DNA from 4 places in the Devosia sp. J2-20 genome. Region 3 is predicted to be linked to each of the others. Evidence: predicted binding sites of a transcription regulator. Region 3 holds the regulator's gene; each other region holds the start of a gene.

Region 1 (7,998 bases), 1.4 Mb from region 3:
CGGCGAAGGCGCGGTCATCTCCATGGGAGTGTTTATTGGCGCGTCCACCAAGATCATCGACCGCGCCACGGGCGAAATCCATATTGGCAAGGTGCCGCCCTATTCGGTGGTGGTTTCCGGTTCGCTCCCCGGCAAGCCGCTGCCCAATGGCGAGCCTGGCCCAAGCCTCTACTGCGCGGTGATCGTCAAGACGGTCGACGCCCAGACTCGCTCCAAGACCGGCATCAACGACCTGCTGCGCGACTAGACCCGTTCTGGTGCAAACTACACGAGTCGCCTAACATGCGGCATGTCGGAGATTTCGGCATGCCGCGTGCTGATTTTTTGAGGGAAAATCATGGACACTCTCGTGCCACTTCTGACCACGACCGAAGGGCGTATCTCCCGCAAGACCTGGTGGTTTGGGGTGATGATCCTGCTGATCGCCAGCATTCTGCTCAATATCGTCCTGCGGACATTGGGGCTGAATGATGCTTGGGGACAGTTGGTCGCCTACGTGATCATGTTCGTGCCAAACTGGTCGCTGGGCATCAAGCGCCGCCACGACCGGGACAGCGGCGCCAAGGACTTCAAGATATTCATGGGGCTTTCGGGTGTGCTCGCGCTGGTACAGGCTCTGGGGATCGGCATGAGTAGTAGCGATGTCGCTGGTACGACGATGTCGACGCCGAGCTTTCCGCTGGCGATCGTCTTCTTCGCGGCCGCAATCTACGGCCTCTATATCATCATTCAGCTGGGCTTTCTGCGCGGAACGACTGGCAGCAACACATACGGCCCTGATCCGCTCGACGGCGCGGCCTGAACCAACAAGAACGGGATTACCTGGTGACCAAAAGCGTAGCGGATGATCCTGCTCGACTTCTCAAGGATCTGATTGCGTGTCCCTCGGTCACCCCCACCGAAGCCGGGGCGCTCGATCTGCTCGAGATCACGCTCAAATCCATTGGCTTTGAAGTCACTCGGCTGGTCTTTGAGGGCGATGGCTCCTATCCGGTAGACAATCTGTTTGCCACCCGCGGCACGGGGGGCGCCGTCTGCTGTTCGCCGGACACACCGACGTCGTGCCCCCCGGCGATCTGGCCAACTGGACCGCCGACCCCTTCACCCCGCGCGAAGCTGACGGCAAGCTCTATGGTCGCGGTGCAGCAGACATGAAGTCGGGTGTTGCTGCCTTTGTTGCCGCTGCTGCAGCCATGCCTGCCGATGCCGGCACCATCATGCTCGCCATCACCAATGATGAGGAAGCCGACGCCATTAACGGCACCGACAAGCTGATGAAATGGGCCGAGCAGAACCAGCACCACTTCGACTTCGCTATTGTGGGCGAGCCCAGCTCTGCTGCAACCCTGGGTGACAGCATCAAGATTGGCCGCCGCGGCTCATTGTCCGGGGTCATCACCGTAGCGGGCACACAGGGCCATGTGGCCTATCCCGACAAGGCCAACAATCCCATGCCGGCGCTGGCGCGCGTGGTCACGGCCCTAGACACGACCATCGACACCGGCACCGAGCATTTTCCAGCGACCAATCTCGAAGTCACCTCGATTGATGTCGGCAATGCCATTTCCAATGTCATTCCGGCCGCCGGTACCATTCGCTTCAATATCCGCTATAATGACCTGTGGACGCCAGACAGGCTGACGGATTGGGTGCGCTCCCGCATCGCCAGCATAGATCCAGCTGGCGCCAGTATCAGCTTTGAACTGGCTGGCACGCCCTCGCGCTCCTTCCTGTCACCCCTCAGTGACGATGTGCAAACCCTCTCGGCAGCCATTGCGGCCATCACGGGCCAGCCACCGGCGCTCTCGACGGGTGGTGGCACCTCTGACGCCCGTTTCATCGCCCAATATGGGCCAGTGGTGGAATGCGGTCTTGTCGGTCCCTCCATGCACAAGGCAGACGAACACATCGCCCTGAGCGACCTCACGGGGCTGACGGATATATATCGCCGTTTCATGCTTGGCTTTTTTGGAGTGGCGTCATGAAAATCTGGTCGGTCCTGAGCGACGCGACAAGAGGTTGGCAGATGATCATCCGCGGCCAGCCCGGCTGGCGCGATCGCTTCACTCTGAGTGGTGCCGGCCTGGCAACGGCGCTGTGCGTCTTTGCCTTTTTCGCTTTTCTGGCTGTGGCAATCGCCTCGATGAGCATCGGCATGCCTGCAACGTTCGGCGTACTCGCCGCCATGGTCATTCTGGCCTTGCCGGTCATTTCGCTGCTGGTGACGCTGGTCACCACGCGCAATATCCTCAAGAGTGAAGCGCCCATGCTGCCAGTGCTGGTGCCCGGCATCTACGCCATGACCGGTTTCCTGCTGATCGAGGGCCTGCTGGCCATGATCGGCGGTCCCGTCGTCATGATGGCATGGTTCGCGCTGGGATTTCTGCTATATCGTCTTGCCCGTCAGGCATGCGATTGGAGCCTCGGTACTGCGGCCGGCTTTGCTGTTTTGACGGTCCTGCTTCTTGTGGCGATGCGTTATGCGCTCTACATGCTGTCCAACGCCCCCCTCTGACCGATCGAGACGCGCCTTGGCCCAATCGACCCCGACCTTCTTCGACGAACTGGTTGCCGCCGCCCAGGGCAGCTTTGCCCTGCTTACCGGAGATCGCAAGGCGCCGACCTATTTTGACTTCGGCCAGCGTGGTCTGGTCAGTAGCTTTATCGCCTTTCTGATTGCCGGTGCACTGTCGGCCTATGGCCCGCGACTGCTCGGCTTCTCCATGGAGTCGGGTGCAGCGTCGACAGGGCTGTTCATGAGCGCCATGCTCTATGTGCTGCAGGCTGGTGCTGGCTGGCTGGTGCTGCGCCAGTTCGGTCGCCTCGACGGTTTTGTGCCCTATATCGTGACCTTTAACTGGATCAACCTGTTCGCCTCGGTGATCACCCTGATCCTGCTCATGGTCGGGGCCGGTCAGTTCGCCACCATTCTGGTGGGCGTGGCCGCACTGGTCGTGGAGGTCAATATTGCCCGCCTGATCGTCACCCTGGCGCCACTGCAGATCGTGATCTTCATCGTGGCCAAGCTGATCATCCAGGCCGTGGCCATGGGACTGATCATCGCCATGGTCGCCCCCGACATCTTCATGCCGGCGGTCAGCTAGTAGTCGACTTGCGTCAGGTATAGTCCGGCTGATGGCGCCATCGCGCGGCACGCGCTGCGGTCTCTGGCGTCAAGCGCCGCCCGGAAATCGGCTGGCGTCCATTTGCCCTCGCCCACCAGCTTGAGACAACCCACCATCGACCGCACCTGATGGTGCAGGAAGCTGCGCGCGCTGGCATTGATGACGATATGATCGCCCTCGCGCCGCGCATGCAGCACGTCCAGCGTCTTCATCGGCGACTTGGACTGACATTCCGATGACCGGAAGGTGGTAAAATCATGATGCCCTAGAATCAGCTGGGCGGCCTGATCCATGATCTCGGCATTCAGTGGCTTGTGCACATGCCACACATGATTGCGCTCCAGGATCGCTGGCGTACGGCGATTGAGGATGCGGTATTCATAGTGGCGCGCAGTTGCAGAGAACCGCGCCTCGAACGTCTCGTCTACTCGCTCGGCCGCGATGATCCCAACCGGGTTGGGTCGCATGAGATGGTTCAGCCCTTCGCGGACCTGGAACGGGTCCCATTCTCGGGTCAAATCGATATGAGCCACTTGGCCCAGCGCATGCACACCCGCATCGGTGCGACCTGCGGCCTGCAGCGTGAGCGTCTCGCCGGTCATCTTGAAAATGGCATCTTCCAGCGTCTGCTGCACACTCGGCTGCGTCTTCTGCCGCTGCCAGCCGGAATACGGCGTGCCGTCATATTCGATGGTGAGCTTGAAGCGGGGCATGCCTAGCGGACAGCAGCCGGCAGCGTACCCGCACCACGCAGGAAGGTGGCGGCATCCATTGCGCCCTTACCCTCGCGCTGCACCTGAGTCAGCCGCACCGCACCGTCACCACAGGCGATTGTCAGGTCGCCCAACAGGGTTCCGGGGGCACCGGTGCCCTCACCCAGGCTGGATCGCAGTGCCTTGACCCGCACCGACTTGCCACCCAGGTCGATTTCGAACCAGGCGCCAGGAAAGGGTGACAGCCCCCGAATGTGATTATGGACGTCCGCGGCGGGTCGCGACCAGTCGATGCGGCTCTCAGCCTTTTCGATCTTTTTGGCGTAGGTGGTGCCTTCTTCAGGCTGTGGCGTGAACTCCAGGCTATCGCGCTCCAGCGCGGCAAAGGCCCGCCCCATCAGATCGGCACCAACCCGCATCATGGTGTCGTGCAGTTCGCCTGCCGTCATGTCGGGGGCGATGGCGATGACTTCGCCCAGACCGACCGGGCCCGTATCGAGCCCTTCTTCCATCTGCATCACCTGCACGCCGGTCTGGCTGTCGCCGGCCATGATCGCGCGCTGGATCGGTGCCGCGCCACGCCAGCGTGGCAGCAGCGAACCATGCAGGTTCAGGCACCCCAGGCGGGGCGCATCAAGCGCGGGCTTGGGCAGCAGCAGGCCATAGGCGACCACAACCGCAACATCGGCATCATGGCTGGCAAAGATGATCTGCTCGGCCTCGCCCTTGAGTGAGCGTGGTGTGAACACGGGAATGCCGAAACCTTCGGCCGCCATGTGGACGGGCGATTTGCGCTCTTCCTGTCCCCGGCCAGCCGGCTTGGGCGCGCGGGTATAGACCGCCACCACTTCGTGACCGCTGGAAACAAGTTCTGTCAGGGTCGGCACGGAAAAATCGGGCGTACCCATGAAGACGACACGCATTGTCCGACCTTCCTTGATGGCCTGGCCCACACTGGGGCCGGCGCAATTCTAGCCAGCGGCGCGCTTGGCAGCCTTGTCGAATTTCTTGATGACCCGGTCGCGCTTGAGGCGGCTGAGATAGTCGATATAGAGCACGCCATCGAGGTGATCGAGTTCGTGCTGAATGCACACGGCCAGCTTGCCCTCGGCTTCCTTGGTGACTTCCTTGCCCTCAAGATCGGTGTACTTCACCACCACATCATTGGGACGCTCGACTTCGTAATACAGTTCGGGGATCGACAGGCAGCCCTCTTCGGTCACCTGCATCTGCTCGCCGAAATGGGTGATTTCGGGATTGATCATCACCAGCGGCTCGGGTTTCTCATCTTCCCCAGCCAGATCCATTACCACGATACGCTTCATCACCCCGATCTGCGGCGCAGCCAGACCGATACCGGGCGCGTCATACATGGTTTCAAGCATGTCGGCGGCCAGGGTCTTGATCTCCTCATCGACCTCGATGATCGGATCGGTGACAGCACGCAGGCGCGCATCGGGAATGACGAGAATGGGGCGAATGGCCATGATGAAGGTCCGGCAATAAGGGAAGTGCCTCTCGATATGGTATTTTCGCGCGTGAGGTCAACTCTTGTGGCAGTCGCGATGGCGTCATCGGCGCATTGGAACATTATGGCAACGCCTCGAATCGGCTAGAACTCCACCCATGGACACACTGCTTTTTACACTCGGCGACTGGCCGGTCTCCTACCTCACCGCGGCAATTCTGGGCGGGGTGTTACTCGTTCTGGTGCTGGCCGCTATTGTGGTGGGCGCCATGCGCGCCAGCGCCGCGCGCGCCGAAGCGGCTGCCCAGCAGGCGTCCGAGCAGTTGCGCAGCAATTTCCTGGCTCAGATTACCGAGCGCGACAGCCGCATTCAGGAACTGGACCATCAGCTCGCCCAGGAGCGAGAGCGCGGCGAAGAACTGCTCGACATCGAACGTGAGAAGGGGTCGTCGCTGCTCTCGGAAGTCTCGGGCCTGCGCGCCCGCATGGCTGAGCAGGTCAAGCAGGCCGAAGAGAACCACAAGCGCTTCCTTGAGGCGCGCCAGCACATGACCGATGAGTTCAAGGCCATTGCCGGCGAAGTGCTCAAAAGCCATGGCGAGACATTTTCCAAGCAGAACCGTGAGCAGGTCGACGTGCTGCTCAAGCCGCTCAACGAGAAAATCGTCGAGTTTCAGGGCGAGTTGCTGCGCGACCGCGCCACCATGAGCGAACAGATCCGCGCTTTGGCAGCCAGCAATCTGCAGATCACCACCGAAGCGCAGAACCTGACCCGGGCGCTAAAGGGTAATTCCCAGACTCAGGGTGCCTGGGGCGAAATGATCCTCTCGACCATTCTGGAAGGCTCAGGCCTGCGCGAAGGCGAAGAGTTCATCACCCAGGCCAGCCACACGGGCGAGGACGGTGCACGAGTGCGCACTGACGTTGAAGTGCTGATGCCCAATAATGACCGTCTGGTCATCGACTCCAAGGTGTCGCTCACCGCCTTTGAGGCCTACGTCAATTGCGAGGATGACGCCAAGAACCAGTATCTGCAGGCCCACATTGTCTCGATCCGCAGTCACATCAAGACCCTGGGCGGCAAGGAATATCAACGCCACGCCCGTAGCAGCCTCGATTACGTGATGATGTTCGTGCCCATCGAATCGGCGCTGGCCACCGCTATTCAGGCCGATACCAAGCTGGTCGAATATGGCATGAGTCAGGGCGTGATGCTGACCACACCCACCACGCTGATGACCGTGCTGCGCACAGTGCGCAATGTCTGGGACATCGAAAAGCGCCACCGCAATGCCGAAGAGATCGCCAGCCGTGCCGGTGCGCTCTACGACAAGGTGGCTGGGTTCCTGAGCACCATGGACAAGCTCGATGGTCATCTGGGCAAGGCTCGGTCAAGCTTCGACGACGCCAAAAAGCAGCTGTCCTCAGGCAATGGCAATGTGGTGCGTCAGGTCGAAATGCTGCGTGAACTCGGTGCCAAGTCCAGCCGGGCCATTCCACCCGACTGGGATGGCGTTGATGGCGATCAGAGCGATCCTGAACCGACGTTGCGGCTGGTGGTCGACGATCCGGGCGACCTGGCCTGATCACGATTGCTCTGTCGGTCGAACCAGTTTCGCACCGTCGCGTTTCTCCCCGCAAAACCAATTGCAGGAGGCCGTCTTGGCACAACATATCGATCACCCCGGCACATTGCTGCCGCAGGACACCAATTTCGACAACGCCGATCAGCCCGGCATCGCGCAGCCCTATAGTCAGAGCGAGGTCGAAGACCTGCGCTATGGCGCAGACCGTCCGGCCAGCGAGCGTCTGGCGCGGCTGCGGGAACTGCGCGACGAAAGCGCCGCACGTGAGAGCGGCGACTGGGGCGAGGAAGACCCGGCGGCTCTGCTCGATGAGGTGGACCGCGCCATTGAGGAGCTGAGCGGGTCCATGGAGAATGTCGACGATAATGCCGACTTTACCGGTCTGGGTGCCCCGCTCGAAACCGGTCAGGGCGATCGCCTCGACACCCTGTCACCCGATGATTTTGACGCCCGACAAGCCATCGAGCAGGGCAGCACCGCTGACGATGGCGTTGCCGAAGAGGCAGAAGATACCGAGGAGGCGGCCGAGGATTTGGACGCCCAGACCCACTAGACACCTAAGACGACTAGATCGCGGTACGCGCTTTCAGCGCCTGGCTCAGCGTGCCTTCGTCGAGATAGTCCAGCTCACCGCCCACGGGTACGCCGTGGGCCAGGCGGCTGACCTTGATTTCGGTCTCGCCAAGTCGGTCCATAATGTAGTGGGCTGTGGTCTGTCCCTCGACGGTTGCGTTGACCGCCAGTACGATCTCGCGGAACTCATGTGCCCGCGCGATCAGCTCATTGATGCTGATATCATCAGGGCCTATCCCATCCAGCGGCGACAGGACGCCGCCCAGGACATGATATCTGACCGCGCCAACACCAGCGCGCTCCAGCGCCCACAGATCGGCCACGTCTTCCACCACAATCAACATGCCGCTATCGCCCCGGCGCGGATCCGAACAGATCGAGCATGGGTTGATGGTATCGACATTGCCGCACACTTCACAGGTGCGCACAGCCTCGACAGCCCGATCCAGCGCCGCCGATAGCGGGATCATCAACTGCTCTTTTTTCTTGATCAACTGCAGAACGGCCCGACGAGCCGAGCGCGGTCCAAGCCC
Region 2 (7,998 bases), 320 kb from region 3:
GAAGGTCTGGCCCGCAAGATCATTGAAGGCGATGTGCCTGAAGTGCTCAAGGAGGCGGTCATCTATTCGCTCGATATGGGCTCGCTGCTGGCGGGTACCCGCTATCGCGGTGATTTCGAGGAACGCCTCAAGGCCGTGATGAAAGAGCTCGAAAAGCTCCCCAACTCGGTGCTGTTCATTGACGAGATCCACACCATGATCGGTGCCGGCGCCACCTCGGGCGGCGCGCTCGATGCGTCCAACCTGCTCAAGCCAGCGCTGGCCAGCGGGGCGATCCGGTGCATCGGTTCGACCACCTACAAGGAATACCGCCAGTTCTTCGAGAAGGACCGGGCTCTGGTCCGTCGCTTCCAGAAGATCGACGTCAACGAGCCGTCGGTTCCTGATGCCATCGAGATCGTAAAGGGTCTGCGGCCTTATTTCGAAGAGTTCCACAAGATCAAGTACACCGATGATGCCCTCAAGGCAGCGGTGGAGCTGAGTGCGCGGTACATCAATGACCGCAAGCTACCTGACAAGGCGATCGACGTGCTCGACGAGACCGGCGCCAGCCAGATGCTGGTGAGCGAAGACAAGCGCAAGAAGGTCATTGATGTCGAAGACATCGAAGCCACCATTGCCACGATTGCGCGCATTCCGCCCAAATCGGTCTCCAAGTCCGATGCCGAACTGCTGGGCAGCCTTGAGCAGAACCTCAAGACTGTGGTGTTCGGTCAGGATGCGGCCATCACCGCGCTATCCTCGGCGATCAAGCTGGCCCGTGCGGGTCTGCGCGAGCCTGAAAAGCCCATCGGCTCCTACCTGTTCACTGGTCCGACCGGGGTGGGCAAGACCGAAGCGGCCAAGCAGCTTGCCGATACGCTTGGGGTGGAACTGCTGCGCTTCGACATGTCCGAGTATATGGAGCGTCACACGGTCAGCCGTCTGATCGGTGCGCCTCCGGGCTATGTCGGGTTTGACCAGGGCGGTCTGCTGACCGATGGCGTCGACCAGAACCCGCATTGCGTGGTGCTGCTCGATGAAATCGAGAAGGCCCATCCCGATCTCTACAACATCCTGTTGCAGGTGATGGATCACGGCAAGCTGACCGATCACACCGGCAAGTCGGTGGATTTCCGCAATGTCATCCTGATCATGACGTCCAATGTGGGCGCCATGGAGCTGGCCAAGAGCCCGATCGGGTTTGGGCGCAAGCGCGAGCAGGGCGACGATGAAGAGGCGATCAACCGCCTGTTCACGCCGGAATTCCGCAACCGTCTGGATGCGATCATCTCGTTTGCACCGCTGCCACGCGAAGTCGTGCGCCGCGTTGTCGAGAAGTTCGTGCTGCAGCTTGAAGGCCAGCTGGCCGAGCGCAATGTCACCATTGTGCTGCAGCCGGAGGCCGCCGACTGGTTGGCTGAACGGGGCTATGACGAGCATATGGGTGCCCGTCCGCTGGGCCGGGTCATTCAGGAGCACATCAAGAAGCCACTGGCCGAAGAGGTGCTGTTTGGCGAACTGGTCAATGGCGGCACGGTCACCGTGGCCGTGGTGGGCGAAGGCAAGGAAGCCAAGCTTGAGCTGATCGCGGCCCCGCCGCGCGCCGCCAAGCCCAAGGCGCTGCCCAAGCCCAAAAAACCCAAGGCAACCGCGACCAAGAGCTCGTAGCGTAACCTAGAAAAGAGACCCGGAGCGATCCGGGTCTTTTTTGAGGGCTTAGAGGGGGCAGCTTTGGGGTGGATTCCCGACAGTCCGCTTCTGGAACCGTCACCCGGAAAAGTAGACCTCCGGTGATTGGCGCGGTCGGGACCGGGCGGTCATCAAAGGCCAGCAAGCGCATCAGTTCTTGAGGGCTTCCCGGAGCGGCGGGCCGCTCAGCGCCATGTCTGGAAGGCAGAGTTGCGCGTCGTTTCGAATGAAGAGCTTCACACCCGGATTGAGCTTCGGCCGTTCGAACAGACATGGAGCAGACAAAATGTCACTTCCGTGCAAATTCCCAAATGACCGCATCACTCTATCAACGCCTCCAGCCAATCCAGAAATACCCCCAGACGCCGCAAGCCTGAGACGCGCGTCAGATACAGGGCAGAGATAGCCAGCGGTTCGGCCTGCAGTTGACTGGGAAATAACTCAACCAAATGCCCCGCGTGGATATCCTCTTCGATCATGAAGTCGGAAAACCGCGCGATGCCCAATCCGCCCAAAACCATCCGGCGTACGGCTTCTCCATTACCCGCGGTCATGGCGGGCGGCACCGTTACGGGGTCGGCCAGTCCGGCGAAGCGCAGCGTGTTGATGTGATCTGGCGCAGCGAAACGCACCTGCTCCAGCTGGGCGAGGTCAACGGGCGTCTCAGGCCATCCGTGGCGATCCAGATATTCCGGTGTGGCCACCAACTTCCATGACGTGCGCCCGAGCGGGCGGTGCAACATATCGCTATCGGGCAGCTGGCCAAGCCGGATAGCCACGTCAGCGTGACTGCCAATCAGGTCCACCAACGTATCCGTCATGTCGATTGACAACTGGATGTCAGGATACTTGGCGTGAAACTCGGCCAGGCGCGGGGCGAGGACATGTAGGACGTAAGAAACTGGTGCGTTGACACGCAGCGGTCCGGCCGGGGCCTGTCCACTTGTCGCGATCTCTTGCAGGGTTTCACTGCGGTCCAGGATCTCGCGCGCCTCGGCCAGTACGGCAGCGCCTTCGGGGGTAATTTCGATCGATCGCGTGGTGCGGCGCAGCAACGCGACCTTCAACTGCTCTTCAAGCCGCGTGACTGACCGGCTGAGTGTTGAGGCAGACACGCCCCTGCGCCGCGCGGATTCAGCAAAGCCGCCATCATCGACGATCCCGACAAAAGCGGCCAAATCCCCCATGCGCAGCAATTCGTGCATTTTCTGCAATGATCTGTTCCAAGCTTGCCTGTTCTCGCAATAGATAGCGGCTGGCATATACGGCGTCGACATCAAATTTGTTGGAGAAAACCGATGCCACTAGCCCTCTGGGCGCTGACCATCAGCGCTTTCGCAGTCGGAACGACCGAGTTCGTCATCGTCGGCTTGCTTCCCACCATTGCTGCCGATCTCGGCGTCTCAATCCCATCCGCTGGCCTACTGGTCAGCCTCTATGCGCTTGGTGTAACCATCGGAGCGCCGGTGTTGACAGCGCTGGCTGATCGAATGCCCCGCAAGACGCTGCTATTGGTCTTGTTGGCGCTGTTCATCGTCGGTAACGCCTTTGCCGCCTTCGCGCCGGATTATAATAGCCTTGTCATCGCGCGCTTTATTACGGGCTTGGCTCACGGCGTGTTCTTTGCAATTGCTTCGACTATCGCGACAGATCTTGTGGAGCCTGAAAAGGAAAGTTCAGCCATCGCGCTGGTATTTCTTGGCTTGACCGTTGCGCTGGTCACCGGAGTGCCATTGGGCACCTTTATCGGTCAGAATTTCGGTTGGCAGTCCACCTTCCTGGGCGTCGTCGTGCTTGGCGTGATCGGCTTCATCGCCTCAGCCCTGCTGTTGCCCGCCAGGCTTAGCCGTACTGCATCGCCGGGACTAAAAGCGCAGTTGCAGGTGCTGACCTCACCGCGCCTGCTGCTGGTCTATCTGATCACGGCTGTCGGCTATGGCGGCAACTTCATTGCTTTCACCTTCCTTGCGCCGATGTTGAACGAAATCACGGGTCTGTCTGCGGGCGCGGTGAGCCTTGTGCTGCTGCTCTACGGTGCATCTGTCGCCGTGGGGAACATCGCAGGCGGCAAACTGGCTGACCGTATCGGTGCGGTGGCGTCCTTGACCGTGATCTTTGTTGGCCTTGCGATATCACTGGTCGCACTCGGTGCGGCCCTCACCAGTCCGATTGCAGCCATCGCGGTTGCAGCCTTCTGGGGCGGTTTTGCCTTTGCCAACGTGCCGCCGCTGCAATCTTACGTCGTGCAAATCGCACGCGAGGTCTCTCCGGGTGCGGTTGATGTGGCGTCTGGTCTGAACATTGGTGCGTTCAACCTCGGGATCGCGGGGGGCGCATGGGTCGGGGGGCTTGTGGTGGAAGGCATCGGCCTTGCTGCTGCACCCTACATCGCCGCTGGCGTGGTGTTTGTCGCGATCGTTCTGGTGCGCCTGTCGGGTGGCCTGAACGCGCCAGGCCCCCAAGCCGTCGCAGCCGAATAACCTCGCTCGTCTCGCCGCATCATGGTGCGGCGAGACGAGCCAATGACATGGAGCTTCGTGTCATGTCCGCCCTGAATCTGATCTGCAAAGCCCGCCTGACCAACCCTCGGGCTGGTGTTGACGTGGGAATGGCCTTTGTCAGTCAACTCTGGATGGAGACTTCATGCCCAAGACAACCAAAATTGCTCTTGCTGCGTTCATCACCTTTTTCATGGCCCCGATCATTGGTGGTGTGATGGGGTTCATCAATGCCGGATCTGCTTTGTTGGCCCATTGGCCGGCATCATTCATCATGGCCTGACCGGTCGCCTTTATCGTCAGTCAGGCCGTGACCCGCTGGCGTTCAAGCTGGCCTTCATGGTGGCGCCGTCACGCAAGGCGTCACGTTGGGGTTACGGATTGGTTTGGGGCGGGCGGTTTGCAGTCCGACCCCGACCGCTCAGCCAGCAAACCTATCTGTGGGGCTCAGGCCATGACCTTGGCGGGGCGGCGCGCGATGAAGGCAATCAGAAAGCCGAGATAGACCAAAGCGGGCACCAGCAGGGCGTTGATGCCGAGCATGGCATAGCCCAGGCCGCCGATCAGCGCCCCGATCATCAGTGAGTTCCAGACCAGCAGGTGCTGCAGCCAGCGCCAGGGTGGCGCCAGTCCGCGCAGCGCACGGGCGAAGTCCTGGCCTGCGGCAAATAGCGTACCGGTCACGAAGGTTGTGCCCAACCGCACGGAGCCGGTGGCCGGCAGAATGGCATTCTGCGCGCCCGCGCCAGCAGCCAGCACCAGCATGAACTGGGTTGCCGGAAAACCCAGCATGGCCAGCGCCAGGGTCAGCAGCACGCTCGCCAGCACCAAAGCTGTGACCGCGCCCGATCCCCAGCGGGCCCCCGCCAGCAATGCCAGCATCGAGCCAATAAAGCTGCCGATCACAAACAGCAGCACCAGCGACGCAGCGGTCGCGGCGATGGACCAGCCGCCATGAGCCAGCGCGTCACCGAGCTGGGTGGTGTTGCCACTCATAAAGGAGGTGTAGTGGCCGCCCAGTTCGATGAAACCGATCGCGTCGGCGAAGCCGGCGGCAGCAGTCAGCAACAGCCCCAGACTTAATTGCGGGGTGGGGGTCATCGGGCTGGCGACATGGCAGTGAGACTCGCTGAGAGGAGGGTGATCAAAGACTGGTCGCTTCGATCCCGTGCGGCAAGGGTTTTGCGGCTTGCGTGCATCTCGATGTTAACAGTCTGCTAACCAGTGACCGCCAATCCCCGCTGTTCCCGCTAGTCACACTCGACAGGAACAAACATCGAACGTATAAGAACATCATAGCAACACGGGAGACGACGATGCTCACTTTCATCAAGGACTTTGCCGCATTCGTTACGCTGGGCGCCTTCACGATTGGTTCGCTCACCTGGATGGATATCATTGCCCGACTCGTGTGACGCTGGCTGTGGATTGCGGCATCGGGGCGGTATGATAATCGCCCTGAGCCGGTCATAAAGGTTCACCATGCACGGCCCCGGTTTTATCCATCTTCACGTTCACTCTGCCTATTCCCTGCTTGAGGGTGCGCTGCAGCTTGAGACCATTCTCAAACTCGCGGCCGCCGATGAGCAGCCGGCGCTGGGTATTGCCGATACCGGCAATCTGTTCGGGGCGTTGGAATTCTCCGAAAAAGCCAGCAAAAAGGGCATTCAGCCGCTGGTCGGGGTTGAACTGGCGATTGATTTTGCGGCCAGCGAAGAGCGCGTCAACGAACGCGGCCACGTCGCCTGGAGCGGCAAGTCCAGCGTGGTGCTGCTGGCCCAGAGCGAGGTGGGTTTCGGCAATCTGTCGCGACTGGTTTCGCAGTCCTATATCGAAGGCGACGGGGGCACGGCGCGGGCGCAACTGGACTGGCTTTCGCGGGAGCGGCTTGAGGGGCTGATCTGTCTCAGCGGCGGCCCTGAGGGGGCCATCGACATGGCCTTCGCCCAGGGGCAGGATGCCAATGCGATCAAGCGGCTGGACCGTCTGGCCGAGCTGTTTGGCGAGCGCTTCTACATCGAATTGCAGCGCCATGGCCGGGTGCAGGAAGCAGCCGTGGAGCCGCGGCTGGTGGATTACGCCTACCGCAAGGGCATTCCTCTGGTCGCCACTAATGAGCCCTTCTTCAAATCGGCCAAGGAATTTGAGGCGCATGATGCGCTGCTGGCGATTGCCGGCGGCACCGTGCTGGCCCAGACCGAGCGGCGCAAGCTGAACGATCAGTACTATTTCAAGACCCGGGCCGAGATGGAGGCGCTGTTCTCCGATCTGCCCGAGGCGCTGAACTCCACGGTCGAGATCGCCCAGCGCGTGTCCTACCGACCGCAGACCCGCAAGCCGATCCTGCCCAAATTCGCCGCAGCGCCAGATCTGAGCGATGAAGACGCCGTGGCGGCCGAGGCCGACGCGCTGCGCGCCATGGCAGAGGAGGGGCTGCGCAACCGCCTTGAAGCCACAGGTCCGGCACCCGGCAAGACCGAGCAGGAATACTGGGAGCGGCTGGAGTTCGAACTCGACATCATCCAGTCGATGAAGTTTCCGGGCTACTTCCTGATCGTGGCCGATTTCATTCGCTGGTCAAAATCGCAGGGCATTCCGGTCGGTCCCGGCCGTGGTTCGGGTGCTGGCTCGCTGGTGGCTTATGCCACCACCATTACCGACCTTGATCCGCTGGCCTACAATCTGCTGTTCGAACGCTTCCTGAACCCGGAACGCGTTTCGATGCCCGACTTTGACATCGATTTCTGTCAGGATCGGCGCGAAGAAGTCATTCGCTACGTGCAGCGCAAATACGGCACGGAGCAGGTCAGTCAGATCATCACCTTCGGTACGCTGCAGGCGCGCGCTGTGCTGCGCGACGTCGGGCGCGTGCTGCAAATGCCCTATGGCCAGGTGGACCGCATCTGCAAGATGGTGCCCGCCAATCCGGCCGACCCCTGGTCGATCGAGCGCACCATGACCGAGGTCCCCGAATTCAAGGCGCTGAGCGAAGAAGACGAAACCGTGGCCGATCTGGTGGCCATCGGCAAAAATCTCGAAGGTCTGTTCCGCCACGCCTCGACCCACGCTGCCGGTATCATCATTGGTGACCGGCCGCTGCATGATCTGGCGCCGCTTTATCGCGATCCGCGCTCGGACATGCCGGTGTGCCAGTACAATATGAAGTGGAGCGAGGCCGCCGGTCTGGTCAAGTTCGACTTTCTGGGCCTCAAGACACTGACCACGGTGCAGTACGCGGTCAATATGGTCAATCTGGATGGCGGCAGCTTCCGGATCGAAGATATCCCGATTAACGACAAGCCGACCTACGAGCTGTATGCGCGGGGCGACACGTTTGGCGTGTTCCAGGTTGAGGGCGCCGGCATGCGTCGGGCGCTGCTCGACATGAAGCCCGACCGGTTCGAGGACATCATCGCTATCGTGGCGTTGTATCGTCCCGGTCCAATGGACAATATTCCGCTGTTCTGTGACCGCAAGCATGGCCGCGAGGATGTGGAATACCCGCATCCAGAGCTGTCCAAGGTGCTCGATGAGACCTATGGCATTATCGTCTATCAGGAACAGGTGATGCAGATTGCGCAGCTGCTCAGCGGTTACTCGCTGGGTGAAGCCGATATGCTGCGCCGCGCCATGGGCAAGAAGATCAAGGCGGAGATGGACGCGCAGCGCGAGCGTTTCCGCGAAGGGGCGATCAAGCACGGTCTCAAGCAGTCGCTCGCCGACACAATTTTTGACCTGCTCGCCAAGTTCGCCAATTACGGCTTCAACAAGAGCCATGCCGCAACCTACGCCCTGGTGAGCTACCAGACCGCCTATCTCAAGGCGCATT
Region 3 (7,998 bases):
GCAGCTTGGCGAGCGCAGCTTCGTCGGGGACGGAGCGCCACAGCCAGGACGGCACGGAGTTCTCTTCAACCTTCTTGAGGGCCTTGGCGACGCCGGCCTTGCGGAAGTATTTCTGAGCAATGATGTCAGCCGCAACCTGGCTCCAGCTCTTGGGGATGGCGATATCTTCGAGCTTGAAGACGACCGAGCCATCCGGGTTGCGAATCTCGCTCGTGGCCGAGCGGAATTCGAGACCGGCGTAGCGGTCTTCATTGGCTTTGGTAAACCGGCGTTCAATGCGCATAGTCGTCTTAGTCCCCAATGTAACGGGCACACAAATGCCCGCGAGCCGAAAAACCCGGCTTCTCACCCAAATCTGTTTTGACGCGTCACCAACCGAGCCCGTGGCCGGGCTCGAAAAACTTGCCTGTGCCCCTGTATGGCGCCGGTCTGATGCCAGTGCTTTGAGCAGGGGTCTTGAGCCGACGACATGGTGTGTTGTCGGCCTGTCCAAAACATCTGCCGATTCAAACGATGCGTCAACGCAAGAAATCACAAGGTCTAGTGGTTGGAGGGGTGGTTCAGACAACCACTAGTAGGCTCATTATGTGGATAGTGGGGACAAACTGCAAGGAAAACGCGGACTTGGCCGCCCCCTTTTATGCAGGCTGGAGCATCACGTGAACGGCGCATATGTGAGCCGAACAAGCCCCGCTAAAGTGCCGAGATTCCACGGCTAAATTCTCCGCCAGGCGGGTGTTTACAATGGGCTAACCATGCCACCAACACCGTCGAATCAAACCGTCACAAAGCTGTCAAGCGCAGAAAAATTACGCGAAATCCACAATGCGCCCACTACCAGTGCTTGTGGTGATCTGCCTGTGACCCACTACCAGATGCTGTGTGCAGGGCAGGGTGGCACTCACTGCAAAGCTGGCCCCGATGCCCCTCCTATAGAAGGGTGAGCGAGGCACGAAAACAGCGCGCGAAAAACCCGCCAAACACTAGGCTGATCTGACCACGCATGTTACACCCGGCGCACTCGCAGCTATCGACGGCGGAATCGACAATTGGCTAAATCCGGTATCAAGCAGTTCCTGAGCGAAATCTTCTCCTGGTGGGGTGGTCAGACCTGGGGCACCCGTCTGTGGATCTGGCGCTTCGGCGACTATGTCGGCAGCGACGAATTCGGCAATCGCTATTTCCAGGATCGCAAGGCTGATCGGCGCTATGTGACCTATGCCGGCCCCGCTGACGCCTCGACCATTGGTCAGGGCTGGCACGGCTGGATGCACTATCGCACCGACATCGTGCCAACCAAGGCCAACTATGTCGCCAAGAGCTGGGAGCTGCCCCATCAGCAGAACCTGACCGGCACGGCAGCCGCCTATCGTCCCGATGGCAGCCTGCTCAACAAGGGCGAACGCCCCCGCGTGACCGGTGACTACGACGCCTGGTCGCCAGAATAAGGACGGCGCCTTGCGCCATCTCAAAACTCTTGCCCGCATGATGATGACCCTGGCGCCGCTCGCGGCGCTGGGCGTCTTTGGCGTTGCAGCGCCCGTATCGGCCCAGCCCATTGCCAATCCGGTGGCGACCTTTGCCGGGCTCGACAAGATCACCGGCCGCATCACCCGCTTCGACGTCTATATCGATGAAACCGTGCTGTTCGGCGCGCTCGAGATCACCCCGCGCGCCTGCTACAATCGCGCTGCCACCGAGACCCAGCGGACATCGGCCTTTCTCGAAGTCGATCAGCGCAGCCTGACCGGCACATCCAAGCGCATCTTTACCGGCTGGATGTTCGCCGACAGCCCAGCGCTCAACGCCGTCGATCACGCGGTCTATGATGTGTGGCTGATCGAGTGCCGCACCAGCACCGACGTACCGCCGCCAGACGCGCGCGATTGATTCTCTCAATGGTACTGGCCCGCTGACGCGCGCCATTCTAATGTCACCGGCATTGATGCAGGCGGCTGAACTGCGCGACTGCATGATATTGCGGGAGGAGCGCCTTATGCTGACTGTTCCACGTTTCCAGGACCTGCCGGTCCAGACCTACGCCTATATCAGCTTTACCGTATCGATGGCCGAAATGGCGCAGCCCGCAAATGAGGGCTTTCCGGCGCTATTTTCCTGGCTATCCGCCAATGGCATTACGCCGACCGGCGCGCCATTCTACAAATATAACCGCATCGATATGGCCAGAACGCTTGAAGTGGAAGCCGGGGTCCCGGTGGACCGCGCGGCAGCGGGTGACGACACCGTCAAATTCTCGCAACTACCGGCGGGGCATTACGTCTGGACCACCCATACCGGCCCCTATGACGATCTGTATGATGCCACAGCCATGCTGATCGGCTGGGCCAAGGAGCGGGGCATTGAATGGGATAGCGCAACCCAGTCCGACGGTCATCACTTTGCCTGTCGTCTGGAAATCTACGAGACCGACCCGGAGCAGGAACCCGATCCTGACAAGTGGGTCACCACATTGCGCATCAAGACCACCGGTCCGGCCTGAACGCCAATACCGGCATTGATCGCCCGTGACTCCCGAAGTCACGCACCGCTCGCCGCTAGGCCAAGGCGCTCAGATGCTCGTGAACGATGACCCAGCCCTGCACGCGCCGCTCGACAATGCAGGTGCCGCGACCGGCACCAGATTGAACATCTCCGTTCACAACCGCCGTGTAGCAGAACCGATAGCGACAGGCCGCGATATCCTGCCCTTTTACGATCCAGATCAGGTCTTCCAGCCAGTAGCGTTCGTCAACCAGCCGTGCCCAAGTGGCTTCAAAGGCATCGCGTATCGCTGCAATGCCAAGATGAGAGCCATCATTGAACCAGAAACTGGCATCCTGGGCGATCAAGGGCGCGACGACCGCGAAGCGATGCGTGTTGATCGCCTCGCCATAGGCCGCGATCAACGCTTCGGGCGTCGCCGCCCCCATCAATATTTACGCAGCAACCCGACAAGCCGGCCCTGAACCTTGACCCGGTCAGGCGGGAAAATGCGGGTTTCATAAGCCGGGTTGGCGGCTTCAAGTGCCACCGTATTGCCCTTGCGGCGCAAGCGCTTGAGCGTCGCTTCCTCATCGTCCACCAGCGCCACGATGATCTCGCCGGTGCTGGCCGCATCCTGCTTCTTGATCAATACCGTGTCGCCATCAAAAATGCCGGCATCGATCATCGAGTCACCGCGCACTTCCAGTGCGTAATGCTCGCCGCTGCCCAGCATTTCAGGCGGCACCATAATGGTGTGGGAATGGCTCTGAATGGCCTCGATCGGCGTACCCGCTGCAATTCGGCCCATCACCGGGATGGAAATTGAGCGCACGCCATCATCATCGGCGGCGACACGCGATGGCGGGCTCGCCACCTTGCCAAGATTGCCTTCGATCACCGATGGCTCAAAGCGCGCCTTACGGCCGCCAAGCGACGGGTTCATCGAATCCGGCAGCTTAACGACTTCCAGCGCCCGGGCCCGATTGGGCAGGCGGCGGATGAAACCGCGCTCTTCCAGCGCAGTGATCAGCCGGTGAATGCCCGACTTGGACGCCAGATCGAGGGCATCCTTCATCTCGTCGAACGATGGCGGAATGCCGCTTTCCTTCATCCGTTCATGGATGAACATCAACAGCTCGTGTTGTTTGCGCGTCAGCATAGGCCCCTCGGGGTGAGAATCGGAACATAGACAGAACGACTATATGTGTTCCAGTTATGTTCTGCAATATCCCCGACGATTTTCCTGCAAATGGGGCGGCCCGAAACCTAGAAGGCGTCGACCACAATGGTTTCGACCAGCGTGCCCGCCGCCTGTCCAGGGGCCTGTTCGGGCTGCACAATCAACAGGTCAGCCAGCGCCATGGATGAAGTATGCCCACTATCGGTCTGGGAAATTGGCAGCGCCATTGGACCATTGGGGGTCTGCTGCAACTGTGCCCGCATGAAATGCCGTCGCGCCGTATTGGCTGGGGTCGCGGCAGCCAGTGGCAGGTGCCAGGGCGTCTGCGGCGTCAGGCCCAGCCAGTGTCGCAGCGCCGGTTTGATGAAAACAATCGCCGTGACCATCGCCGAAACCGGATTGCCCGGCAGGCCAAATACCAGCGTCTTGCCGATCGTGCCGAACATCAGGGGCTTCCCCGGGCGCATATTGATGCGCCAGAAATCCAGCGTCACGCCCAGTTCAACGAGAATTTCCTGCACGATATCGTGGTCGCCAACGCTGGCGCCCCCGGTCGTGATCAGCACGTCCGGTGCATCGGCCAGAATGGCGCTGAGCTTGTCGCGCAGGGCTTCCCGGTCATCGCGGGCAATGCCGTGATCGGTCATGGTATGGGCATAGGGGGCCAGCATGGGCGCCAGCCCGAAGCTGTTGGAAGCAATGATCTGGTCAGGCCCCAGCGCCGCGCCGGGCAGGGCGAGTTCATCACCCGTCGCCAGCAGCGCAATACGCGGCCGTCGCGCCACGGTCAGCGTCGGGGTATTGGCTGCCGCGGCCACGGCAATCTGCATCGGGGTCAGTCGGACGCCAGCCTCGATCAGCGTCTGGCCTGTGGTGAAGTCATTGCCCAGGGCCCGGATATTGCGCCCCGGCAAGGGCTCGATGCTGAACGAAACCTGATCGCCGTCGAGCTGGGCCTGTTCCTGCATGATGACGGCATCGGCCCCTTCGGGCACCGGCGCACCGGTAAAAATCCTGACCGCTTCGTGCGGGCCCAGACGTCCGGCATAACTGGCCCCGGCCTGCGAGGTCCCCACGACCTTGAGGCTGTGACCTTCCATGATGTCAGCGGCACCGACGGCATAGCCATCCATGGCGCTGGCATTGAAGGGCGGCTGGTCATGGCGGGCCTTGACCGGTTCGAGCAAGACCCGACCCGCCGCCGCATCCAGCGACACGGTTTCGCCGACCGGCGTCGGCACGCGCTTGAGAATGGCCGCAATGGCCTCTTCGACGGGGAGCAGGCTCATGCGCGCACGAAATCCCCGGACTTGCCGCCCGATTTTTCCATCAGGCAGATATCGGTCACCACCATGGCGCGATCAATCGCCTTGGCCATGTCATACAATGTCAGCGCCGCCGTGGAGGCAGCCACCAATGCTTCCATCTCGACCCCGGTCTGGCCGGTGGTTTCAGCCGTCGCCACAATCAGGATGGCATCTTCGCCATGTTCGGCAATCTCCACGCTGACCTTGGTCAGCGGGATGGGGTGGCACAACGGGATCAGCTCGGCGGTCTTTTTGGCCGCCATGATACCGGCAATCCGCGCTACCGCCAGCGCATCACCCTTTTTGAGGCTGCCGCCCATAATGGTGGCAATCGTCTGCGGCTGCCCGACAATACGGGCCTGTGCCACGGCGCGCCGCCTTGTTGCGGGCTTGTCGGCGATATCGACAATATGGGCTTCGCCCCGGGCATTGAGATGGGTGAGCCCGTCGGCCATCAGGGCGTAGCCTGCGCGGCGCCATGCAATAGCGCTCTGGTTGCCGCGGTCACATCGTCCTGGCGCATCAGGCTCTCGCCAACCAGAAAGCTGCCGATACCGGCTTCATGGTCGAGCTTGAGCAGGTGTTCGTGATTGACGATACCGCTTTCGCTGACCAGTAGCGTCCCCTTGGGCACGCCAACGGCCAGATTGACCGAGGTTTCCAGCGTCGTCTCGAAGGTGCGCAGATTGCGATTGTTGATGCCGATGAACTCGGCGCCCAGCGCCACCGCCCGATCAAGCTCAAGCTGGTCATGCACTTCCACCAGCGCATCCATCTTCCACTCTTCGGCGGCATCGAGCAGGTAGCGAGCTACATCATCGCCCACGGCGGCCAGAATGATCAGAATGCAGTCCGCCCCCCAGGCGCGCGCCTCGGCCACCTGATAGGTCTCGAACAGAAAATCCTTGCGCAGCACGGGCAGTTTGACCGCCGCGCGGGCTTCCTTGAGAAAGCGCGGCGAGCCCTGAAAGCTGGGCCGGTCGGTCAGCACCGACAGGCACGCGGCGCCGGCTGCTTCATAAGCCAGGGCGATTTCGGTCGGGTTGAAGTTCTCCCGGATCAGGCCCTTTGACGGACTGGCCTTCTTCACTTCGGCGATCAGCGCATATTCATCCTTGGCCCGCTTGGCCTTGATCGCCTTGATAAAGCCGCGCGTCGGCGCCTGATCATGTGCCTGGGCCACCACTTCGGCCCAGGGCCGCATGGATTTGGCAGCGGCGATTTCCTCGCGCTTATAGGCTTCGATCTGTTTGAGAATATCGGTCATGCATCGCGTCCATTCGATACCGCCACCAGGCGGGTCAGTGTGTCCTTGGCCTTGCCGCTGTCAATCAGCTCGGCCGCCGCCGCTGCACCTTCGCGCAGATCGGCCACCTTGTCGGCCACAATCAGCGCCGCGCCGGCATTGAGCAGCACGATATCGCGATAGGCGCCGCTCTGCCCGTCAAACAGGGCGTGGATGGCCTGGGCATTGTATTCGGGATCGCCACCCAGCAGATCCTTGGGATCGTGCTGTTTCAGGCCGGCCTGTTCCGGGCTCACTTCAAAGCTGCGCAGATCGCCATTGGCAATCTGGGCGACAAAGCTGGGGCCCGTCACCGTAATCTCGTCCAGCCCGTCGCTGCCATGCACCACCCAGGCCTTGATGGCGCGGTTGGCCAATAGCGCCGCGGCGACGGGCTCGACCCATTCGCGCGCGTAAACGCCCAGCATGTAACGGCGCACACCGGCCGGGTTGGACTGCGGACCGAGCAGGTTGAACATGGTGCGCACGCCCATTTCGGCGCGCGATGGCCCCACATGGCGCATTGCCGGATGGTGACTGGGCGCGAACATGAAGCCGATGCCGGCCTGGTTGATGCAGCGCGAAATGCCAGAGGGCTCGAGGTCAAGTTTGACGCCCAGCGCTTCGAGCGCCTGCGACGAACCCGATTTGGACGACAGCGCGCGATTACCATGCTTGGCCACTGGCACACCGGCTGCAGCCACCACGATGGCAGCGGCGGTCGAAATGTTCAGCGTGCCCATGCCGTCGCCGCCCGTGCCGACAATGTCGATGGCATCGGCGGGCGCCTCGACGGGCACCATCTGCTCGCGCAGGATCGACACCGCCGCGGCGATTTCGCCAACGGTCTCGCCCTTGATCCGCATGCCCATCAAAAAGGCGCCGATCTGGCTTGGTGTGGCCTCGCCAGCCATGATCACGCGCATCACATCGCGCATCTCTTCGCCCGTCAGGTTTTTGCGCTCGGCAATCTGGCTCAGTGCGGTCTTGATATCCATCACGCGGCCCTCTTCTGGTTGAAGTCGCGGGCGATGTTCAGGAAGTTCTGCAGCAAGGCATGACCATTTTCCGAGGCAATGCTCTCGGGATGGAACTGCACGCCATGAACGGGCAACGTCTTGTGTTGCATGCCCATGATCAGACCATCCTCGGTGGTCGCGGTGACCTCGAGCACATCGGGCAGGGTTTCCGGCCGCACCGTCAGCGAGTGATAGCGCGTAGCCTCAAACCCCGCATTGAGCCCGCGGAACAGGCCCTTGCCGGTATGATTGATTTTTGAGGTCTTGCCATGCACCAGATGCGGCGCGCGGATCACCTGTCCACCCATGGCCTGGCCAATAGCCTGATGCCCCAGACAGACACCCAGCATCGGAATTTCGGCCTGGAAGCGCTCAATCACGGCCAGACAGATGCCGGCTTCATTGGGCGTGCAGGGGCCTGGCGACAGCACAATGGCGTCGGGCGCCCGCGCGGCGATGTCTTCAAGGGTAATCTTGTCGTTACGGACCACCGAAACATCGGCGCCCAGCTCGCCCAGAAAATGGACGAGATTGTAGGTAAAGCTGTCGTAATTATCGATGACGAGAGTGCGGGTCATGGTCTGGTTCCTGGCAGGTTTTTGTCAACTTCCGGCGGCCCCATCGGGCGCCACGGTCAGAAGCCGCCCCGCCATCGCTGCCTGTCAAATACCTGCCGCATCATTGTCCGATCCTTGCCTCGCCAGCATAGCGTAGCGCTTCCTC
Region 4 (7,998 bases), 970 kb from region 3:
AGCATTGATGGTCAGGACATTGCAACGGTGAGACAGGACAGCCTGCGCGGCGCCATTGCCATGGTGAGCCAGGATGCCAGCCTGCTGCATCGTTCCGTACGCGATAACATTGCCCATGGTCAGCCCGATGCACCACAGGCCACCATCGCGGCAGCGGCCGAGCAGGCCATGGCGTCGGAATTTATTGCAGGTCTGGTCGATCAACAGGGCCGTCGCGGCTACGACGCCCATGTCGGTGAGCGCGGGGTGCTGCTCTCAGGCGGGCAGCGTCAGCGCATTGCCCTGGCGCGGGCAATCTTCAAGAACGCCCCCATACTGGTGCTGGATGAAGCCACCTCGGCACTGGATTCCGAGGCAGAAGCGGCCATTCAGGACACCCTCTATGGCGTAATGGAGGGCAAGACGGTGATCGCCATCGCCCATCGCCTGTCCACCATTGCCCGCATGGATCGCATCGTGGTGCTGGATCAGGGGCGAATTGCAGAGATGGGATCCCATGACAGCCTGCTGGCCCAGAACGGCATCTACGCTCAGCTCTGGGCGCGGCAATCGGGCGGCTTTATCGGCAACAACTAGCCCTGAGGCCTGGGTGGCGACCTGCGTCGCCCAGGTTAAGTCCCCGCAACATGGTGTTATATATATTTGACATGATGTTCGTTTTAGATGATATAGCGTCATAGATTACAAACATGGAGTGACGCGATGTCTTTACGCGAGAAGAACGCATGGATTGCCGTCGGGATTACCCTGGTGGTCTGGAGCTATTATTTCGGGGCGTTCTGGATCGAAGCATTCGCCGGGATCGTGGACGGGGCTGAAGTGCTGGTGCGATTCCTGGTGTGTATGGGCATTTCGCTGGTGGTGATGATCGGCTTGAATGTGTTTGCCGGCGTCATGAGCAAGAAAAACCTCGATGCCGCTCCCGATGAGATGGAGCGTCACATCGAGGCGCGGGCCGACCGCTTTGGTTTCCGGCTGCTCGAGCTGCTGGTCCCGGTCGGGCTGATTGGCGGGTTGCTGGCCACCGACACCATCAAGGCTGCCTACCCGGCTGATCCCGGCGGCGCCGTGGCGTTGATCTTTGCCAATGGTGTGCTGATGGCTTTCGTCATCACCGAATTGGTGCGCGAAACCACCCATATCGTCGCGTTCCGGATCAGCGCGTAATGGCCACGCCGCCCCCCATCAGCAATATCATCAGGCGCTTGCGTTTCGATGCCGACGAAATGACCCAGCAGGAGTTGGCCGACCGTATCGGCATGACAAGACAGACCGTGGCCGCCATCGAGCAGAACAAATACTCGCCCTCGCTGGAAGCCGCCTTCCGTATTGCCGAGGTGTTCGAGGTGGAAATCGGCACCGTGTTCCAATGGAAGAAGACCGCCGAATAGGCTGAAACCCAGGCCCTGAACCAACAAACTGCCCCAAAGCGAGGCGGCGGGCGAAGCCTGCCCAAAATTCTGGAGAACCGAAATGAAAGCCGCCGTACAGACTGCCTATGGCGCCCCCGATGTCGTGAAAATCACGGAGATCGCCAAACCTGTTCCAAAGTCGGGTGAAGTGCTGGTGCGCATTGTCGCCACCACCGTCACCTCGGGCGATTCCCGGTTGCGGGCCTTCCGCATTCCCGCTGCATTCTGGCTCCCTGCGCGCCTGTTCATGGGCATCACCAAACCACGCAAGAGCGTTCTCGGCTCTGAGTTCTCCGGCATTGTCGAGGCGGTTGGTGCGGGCGTGACGCGACTGAAAACCGGCGATCGGGTGTTTGGCATGCACGTCTATGACGCCCACGCCCAATACAAGGTGGTCCCGCAAACCGCGGCTATCACCGCCCTCCCCCAAGGCATGGATTTCGCCGAAGCTGCCGCCCTGCCCTTTGGTGCCCTGACGGCGCTGCACTTCTTGCGTCTGGCAAAGATTGCACCAGGCCAGAAGGTGTTGATCAATGGCGCCAGCGGCGCCGTGGGCAGCTTCGCCGTGCAGTTGGCCAGGCATTTCGGCGCAGAGGTCACGGGCGTCTGCAGCGAGCGCAATCTGGATATGGTGCGGGCCCTGGGTGCTGATCATGTGATCGACTACGGGCAGACTGACTTTTCCCGCAATGGCATCCAGTATGACGTGATCATGGACACTGTGGACACGGTCAGTTTCGCCCAGTTCGAACGAGCGACGCCCCCGACGGGCCAGCTGATCGCCAGCAATGCTGGCGGCGGCATGATGCTGCGCGCTGGATTGCGCAAATTGCTGGGTGGCCGGCAGATCATCGTCGGCGTGGCAGGCGAGCTGTTGGCAGATATCGAGACACTGCGGGATCTGGCGGCGGCGGGTGTTTTGCGGGCCACTATCGATAGCCGCGTGCCCTTCACCGAGATTGCCAAGGCGCATGCGCTGGTCGATAGCGGGCGCAAGCGCGGGGCTGTGGTTGTCGAGGTTTCGGCTCCATAAGAAAACGGCGCCCGCCGGGCGCCGTTCTGGATGGTCTAGTGGCCGCCCATGCCGGGCGCGCCGCCTTCGGGCTTGCGAACAAAGAACGCGGTGACGATTGCGAACAGGGAAATGGTCGCGCCCACCATGAATGCCAGCTGGATGCCACCAGCCAGGGCGCTGACGGGCTCCACACCTTCCGCAGCCAGACCGGCGGTGCGAATGCTCATCAAGGCCACGAACAGCGCAATACCAGCGGCCCCGGCGACCTGTTGCACCGAGCCGAGAATGGCGCTGCCATGCGAGTACATTTCCTGCCGCACCGAGCCCAGAGCGGCAGTGAACAATGGTGTGAACACCAGCGCCAGACCGATGCTGATGATGATGTGACCGGTCAGGATGGCCCAGACCGAGGTGTGCTGATCCACCCGGGTCAGCGCCCAAAGCACGATCGAGACCAGTGCCGTACCGGGTACGAGCAGCTTGGTTGGGCCGATGCGGTCATACAAGCGGCCAACCGATGGCGCGAGCAGCCCCATCAGCAAGCCACCGGGCAACAGCAACAGGCCGGTCTGCAGCGTATCGAGACCCAGAACATTCTGGGTGTAGATGGGCAGCAGGATGACCGTGCCGAACAGGGCCATCATGGCAATTCCCATGGTCAGCACGGACACGGTGTAATTGCGCGACAGGAAGGTGCGCAGATCAAGCAGCGCCTTGTCCTGCCGCGACAGCACGATCTGACGCCAGATAAACGCAACCATGGACACGCCGCCGACCACCAGAGGTAGCCAGAGCGGGAAGGCCGCACCGGCCTGTTCGCCTTCGCCCAGGCTGGACAGGCCATAGACCAGTCCGCCAAAGCCCAGCGCAGACAGGATTACCGAAGCGATGTCGAGTGGCGCATAACGCGGCGTGGTCACGTTCTGCATCTTGCGACTGCCCAGAGCCAGCGCACCCAGTGCGATTGGCAGCATGAGGATGAACATCCAGCGCCATTCGAAATTGGCCAGGATGAACCCGCCAATGGTCGGCCCGATCGCGGGCGCGACCGAGATGACGATGGAGATGTTGCCCATGGTCTTGCCGCGTGTTTCGGGCGGCACCAGCGTCATCACCGTGGTCATCAGCAGCGGCAACATGATGGCCGTGCCGACAGCCTGAATGACGCGACCAAAGATCAGCAGTTCGATGCCGGGCGAGGCGGCGCAGATCAGCGTGCCAGCAGCAAAGACCGACATGGCCAGCATGAAGACGGGCCTTGTGTTCATACGCTGCAGCAGAAAGCCCGTAATGGGGATGACGATAGCCATGGTGAGCAGGAAGGCAGTGGTCAGCCATTGCGCGATATTGGCCGCGACGCCCAGATCCGCCATCAGATGAGGGATGGCCACGCTCATCATCGTCTCATTGAGAAAGACGACAAAGGTGGAGCCAAGCAGCAGCGCGATGACGAGTTTGTTGCGGGCAGAGTTGTCGACCTCGCCCGAGGGCAAATCACCCGTGGTTGTTGCGTCAATGGTCATAGAAATCCCTCGAATAAAATAGCAGCGTCGACAGTGCGACGGTTGATGTCTTCCAGCTTCGACAACACCATGAGAAAATGTGGTGACAGCCCGTGTCAGCATGCGTCGGCAACGGGCTGCATATTCGCCGTTGCCCGGCGATGATCAGCATAGAATTCAGATAGGCCCGCGCGCCAGCAATTGCCCCGTTGGCGGCAGCGGAGGCCCGGCATATTCCTAAAAATGGCCACGGTCCATCGGGCAGTGCGCATAGCGCGTGTGCGCGTGGCAATCTGTTGCGCTTCTGCCACCACAGGACGTTAACAAACCCGACATCGTTCTTGTTCTGTTCTCGTGGAACTGTTACATCCTGAGACGCGTTGACCAGTCACGATTCGACTGTTGCGCGTTCGGCAGGAGACGTTTTCATGGCCTTTTATCAAGCCCCATCATTTGAAGCTCTCGAGCAACTCAGCCGCAGCCGGGATGCCGATCTGGCACGGCGGGAATTGCTGGATGTCGATCAGGTTCGCGGACGGGGCGCGCAGAGCAATCGCAGCGGCCGGTTTGAAAAGCAGACCCGCGAGTCTTTTGATGACGGCTGGGACAATGTCGAGCCGCTGTCGATCTTCGAGACGGTCGAACACACTGAGCGCGCCAAAACCATCATCACGACCAATGACAGTCCCGACATTGGGTTTGAGCGATCGATCAACGCCTACCGCGGTTGCGAGCACGGCTGCTCGTACTGCTATGCCCGGCCCAGCCACGCATTCCTGGGCCATTCGGCCGGTATCGAATTCGAGCGCGACATTTACGTCAAAACCAACGCGGTCGAGGCGCTGCGGACCGAATTGTCTGCCAAGAACTACCGGGTAAAGCCCATCGCCATGGGCACCAATACTGACCCCTATCAACCGGCCGAGCGCAAGCACAAGCTGACGCGCGGCATTCTCGAAGTGATGCTGGCGACCAGACATCCAGTGATGATCACGACGAAGTCGGCGCTGATCACCCGCGATCTGGATCTGCTGACCGAACTGGCCAAGCTGGGGCTGGTAAAGGTGGCGATCTCGATGACATCAATGGACCACAAGCTGAGCCGCCGCATGGAGCCGCGTGCATCCTCCCCGGCGCGCCGGCTCGAGGCCATTCGCCTGCTCACCGAGGCCGGTGTTCCTGTCGCGGTATTCGCGTCACCAATGATCCCGGCGATCAACGATATGGAACTCGAACGCATTCTCGATGCTGCAGCAGCACAGGGCGCCACCAGTGCGCAGATGATCCTGCTGCGCCTGCCCGGCGAAGTGCGCGACGTGTTCCGCGAATGGTTGCTGCGTCACTTCCCCGACAGGGTGCGTCATGTGCTCTCGCTGGTGCGCGACACACGCGGCGGCAAGGATTACGACTCCCGCTTTGGCACCCGCATGACCGGCGAAGGCCCCTATGCGACCCTGCTGCGACAGCGCTTCGAAAAAGCACGCGAGCGCTACGGCTTGGACGGCAAGCTGCCGGGTCTGCGCAATGACCTGTTCGAGGCTCCCGAAATCGAAAGCGCCCAGATGAGCCTGTTCTAGGCGATCTGGCTGGCGCTGACCCGATCGGCAACGAAGGCGAGCAACGCGGGATCGTCATAGCCGTCGGCCGACAGCACCGCTCCGGCCGCACGTAGCGCTGCGTCATCAAGGCCGGTGCGCATCCCTATCGTGGCAATGCCCGCTGCCGTGGCCGAGGCGATGCCAGTGCGCGAGTCCTCGAACGCCAGCGAATGTTCGGCTTGGGCGCCGAGCAGGCGCAGGCCCTCTAGGTAGGGCATGGGATGCGGTTTGCCATGCGGCAGTTCGGCACCAATCACCACCGCCTTGAAGCGGCTGGTGATACCCAGACCGTGCAGGATCAATTCGGCATTGGCGCGCGGCGCATTGGTGACCGCCGCCATGGCAATACCTGCCGCATCGGCCTGGTCCAGCAGATCAAACAGTCCGGCTACGGCATGGATTTCGGTGGCGGCGAGTTCGCGAAACAAAGCTTCCTTGTCATCCATCACCGCCATGCGTGCATCAGCATCCAGGTCTGGCAGAAAGCGCGCGGCGATATCGACATTGGCCAGCCCCTGTAGTTCACGGACAAAGCGGGCCCGGTCAAAGCTATGGCCAAACGGGGCAAAGCTGCGATTGAAGGCCTCCAGATGCAGCGGGTCGGTGTCTGCCAGCGTGCCGTCAATGTCGAACAGCAGCGCGGCGCCGGGCGTCGGGATCATGAGCAGGTCCAGTCTTGGGGAGCAATAGGGGTGGTCAGTATTGGGCAACCTTGCGGGCGAAGCTGGCCATGAAATCAAGCGAGGCCAGAACGCCACGCATCGATAGCCAGACCTCCTCGCTCGCGCCCCCATCACCGTTCAAGGGCACAGTCATCGTCAGTGCATTGCACCGCTTCATCTCTTCGAGCAGCGCCGCCTTGCGCACCGGATCGGCTACATAGAACTGGTTGGTGGTGTTGTAGCGCGTCTCAAGATCAGCAACGAAATCGAACTGCATGGTGACGCCACCATGAAAGTTCAGTTTGAGTGGCCGACTGGTATCGGTCTGCGCCTTGTCAGCGGCCACTGTCACCGCAATATCGAGTTCACCGGTCAGGCGATTGCGCAGCAGGGTGAGCTTATAGGCAGGTAGACCGGCGCTGTTAAGCTGCTGGCTGCCGGTGCTGGCAAAGCAGGAGTGCCCGTAAAAATCGGTAGCGTCTTCATCGATCACGTCGGGGCAGGCCGCCAGCCAGTCACGATGATACTCGCGCCATTCGCCATAGGGGTGATGAAAGGGTTCGGCGGCCAGTGGAAAGGTCGCGGCCAGCGTCATAACGAGGGCGAAGCCGAATTTGGCAATCATTGTGTCTTGTTTCCCATGCTGCCCCCAGCGGAAAACCTATAGCAGCCCCGGCGCCAGACGCCACCGCCGGCCTCCAATTTTGTCGGTGTGAATATCGGCTCTGTCCGCAGGCGTGTTGACTTGGCCGGCGTGGGAGCGATGCTGCGCCCATGATGTTCGATTCGACAGTTCAGAGCGCGCCTGACTATTCCCACGAGGCCGAACTCAAGGCGCGTGGTGCACGAATTGTGGCTGGGGTCGATGAAGCGGGCCGTGGCCCACTGGCCGGTCCGGTGGTTGTAGCGGCCGTGGTGCTGGACCCCGATGCCATTCCGGCGGGGCTCAATGACTCCAAAAAGCTCAATCAGGACCAACGCGAGGCGCTGTTCGAACAGGTGGTTGCTTCGGCGCTGGCAATCAGTGTCGTGGTTGCCCCGCCCTCTATTATCCTGAGCCACAATATCCGGGGCGCCACGCTGTGGGGCATGGCGCAAGCCGCGTGTGGACTGAGCATCCGGCCTGACCGGGTACTGATCGATGGGCGTGATGTGCCGATGGGCCTGCCCTGCGACGGCATGGCGCTGATCGGCGGCGACGGGCGCAGCGTCTCGATAGCGGCGGCCTCGATTGTCGCCAAGGTGACGCGGGACAGGATGTGCGCAATCATGGATTGCGACGCGCCTGCCTTCGGCTTCGCTGGTCACAAGGGATATGGCACGGCCAGGCACATGACGGCGCTGAGTGAGCATGGTCCTTGCCGGCACCACCGCGAGGCCTTTGGCCCTGTGGCACAGGCGCGGCTCAGGTTGACTGCACTGGCCGGTTAGGGCTGCGGAAAGCTACGCCTTAACCTCCTGCTAACCCCTTGCATACGCTCCATTAACTCTGCGGTTCTATAACGGGGTTGTTAGTACTGCGTTAGGGTTAAGTGTATGTTGCGTACCGCGCGTAAGGCTCCAGAAGCCGTTGCGGAAGAGGCACCGCGTCTTCCGATCGATTCCATTCTGGTGGGTGATTGCATCGACCACATGAATGCCCTGCCGGCTGGTTCGGTAGATCTGATCTTCGCCGACCCCTACAATCTGCAGCTCGACCAGGGCCTGACGCGTCCTGACCAGAGCAAGGTTGATGCGGTGGACGACGAATGGGACAAGTTCGACAGTTTTGCCCATTACGACAAATTCACCCGCGCCTGGCTCAAAGCC

What was found. The regulator LexA, encoded in region 3, represses DNA repair genes until DNA is damaged. The targets are predictions, from matches to a motif close to TGTTCNNNNTGTGTTCNG.
Region 1: a site for LexA is predicted at 5,422-5,439, ahead of AC0L37_RS15635 (DNA recombination protein RmuC). Genes of this name have one in related genera too.
Region 2: a site for LexA is predicted at 5,435-5,452, ahead of dnaE (DNA polymerase III subunit alpha). Genes of this name have one in related genera too.
Region 4: a site for LexA is predicted at 4,266-4,283, ahead of AC0L37_RS13505 (PA0069 family radical SAM protein). Genes of this name have one in related genera too.

What each region holds. Positions count from the first base shown of each region.
Region 1 covers NZ_CM147870.1:3,169,071-3,177,068, reverse strand. The annotation lists gene dapD (2,3,4,5-tetrahydropyridine-2,6-dicarboxylate N-succinyltransferase) at 1-247, shown strand, start outside; gene AC0L37_RS15670 (DUF805 domain-containing protein) at 338-802, shown strand; partial or broken gene dapE (succinyl-diaminopimelate desuccinylase) at 826-1,985, shown strand; gene AC0L37_RS15660 (hypothetical protein) at 1,982-2,515, shown strand; gene AC0L37_RS15655 (hypothetical protein) at 2,532-3,104, shown strand; gene truA (tRNA pseudouridine(38-40) synthase TruA) at 3,101-3,838, opposite strand; gene fmt (methionyl-tRNA formyltransferase) at 3,841-4,761, opposite strand; gene def (peptide deformylase) at 4,810-5,325, opposite strand; gene AC0L37_RS15635 (DNA recombination protein RmuC) at 5,465-6,892, shown strand; gene AC0L37_RS15630 (hypothetical protein) at 6,969-7,445, shown strand; gene recR (recombination mediator RecR) at 7,459-7,998, opposite strand, start outside.
Region 2 covers NZ_CM147870.1:1,481,318-1,489,315, forward strand. The annotation lists gene clpA (ATP-dependent Clp protease ATP-binding subunit ClpA) at 1-1,650, shown strand, start outside; gene AC0L37_RS07315 (LysR family transcriptional regulator) at 1,992-2,876, opposite strand; gene AC0L37_RS07320 (MFS transporter) at 2,970-4,151, shown strand; gene AC0L37_RS07325 (hypothetical protein) at 4,315-4,452, shown strand; gene AC0L37_RS07330 (YoaK family protein) at 4,617-5,270, opposite strand; gene dnaE (DNA polymerase III subunit alpha) at 5,652-7,998, shown strand, end outside.
Region 3 covers NZ_CM147870.1:1,800,240-1,808,237, reverse strand. The annotation lists gene AC0L37_RS08870 (vitamin B12-dependent ribonucleotide reductase) at 1-283, opposite strand, end outside; gene AC0L37_RS08865 (NADH:ubiquinone oxidoreductase subunit NDUFA12) at 1,065-1,448, shown strand; gene AC0L37_RS08860 (DUF2155 domain-containing protein) at 1,486-1,890, shown strand; gene AC0L37_RS08855 (GyrI-like domain-containing protein) at 1,997-2,500, shown strand; gene AC0L37_RS08850 (YybH family protein) at 2,556-2,930, opposite strand; gene lexA (transcriptional repressor LexA) at 2,930-3,643, opposite strand; gene AC0L37_RS08840 (molybdopterin molybdotransferase MoeA) at 3,751-4,953, opposite strand; gene moaC (cyclic pyranopterin monophosphate synthase MoaC) at 4,950-5,426, opposite strand; gene trpC (indole-3-glycerol phosphate synthase TrpC) at 5,426-6,238, opposite strand; gene trpD (anthranilate phosphoribosyltransferase) at 6,235-7,257, opposite strand; gene AC0L37_RS08820 (anthranilate synthase component II) at 7,254-7,853, opposite strand; gene trpE (anthranilate synthase component I) at 7,954-7,998, opposite strand, start outside.
Region 4 covers NZ_CM147870.1:2,766,177-2,774,174, forward strand. The annotation lists gene AC0L37_RS13480 (ABC transporter ATP-binding protein) at 1-576, shown strand, start outside; gene AC0L37_RS13485 (hypothetical protein) at 703-1,167, shown strand; gene AC0L37_RS13490 (helix-turn-helix transcriptional regulator) at 1,167-1,391, shown strand; gene AC0L37_RS13495 (NAD(P)-dependent alcohol dehydrogenase) at 1,474-2,445, shown strand; gene AC0L37_RS13500 (MDR family MFS transporter) at 2,481-3,950, opposite strand; gene AC0L37_RS13505 (PA0069 family radical SAM protein) at 4,358-5,506, shown strand; gene AC0L37_RS13510 (HAD-IA family hydrolase) at 5,503-6,189, opposite strand; gene AC0L37_RS13515 (hypothetical protein) at 6,224-6,814, opposite strand; gene AC0L37_RS13520 (ribonuclease HII) at 6,964-7,620, shown strand; gene AC0L37_RS13525 (site-specific DNA-methyltransferase) at 7,726-7,998, shown strand, end outside.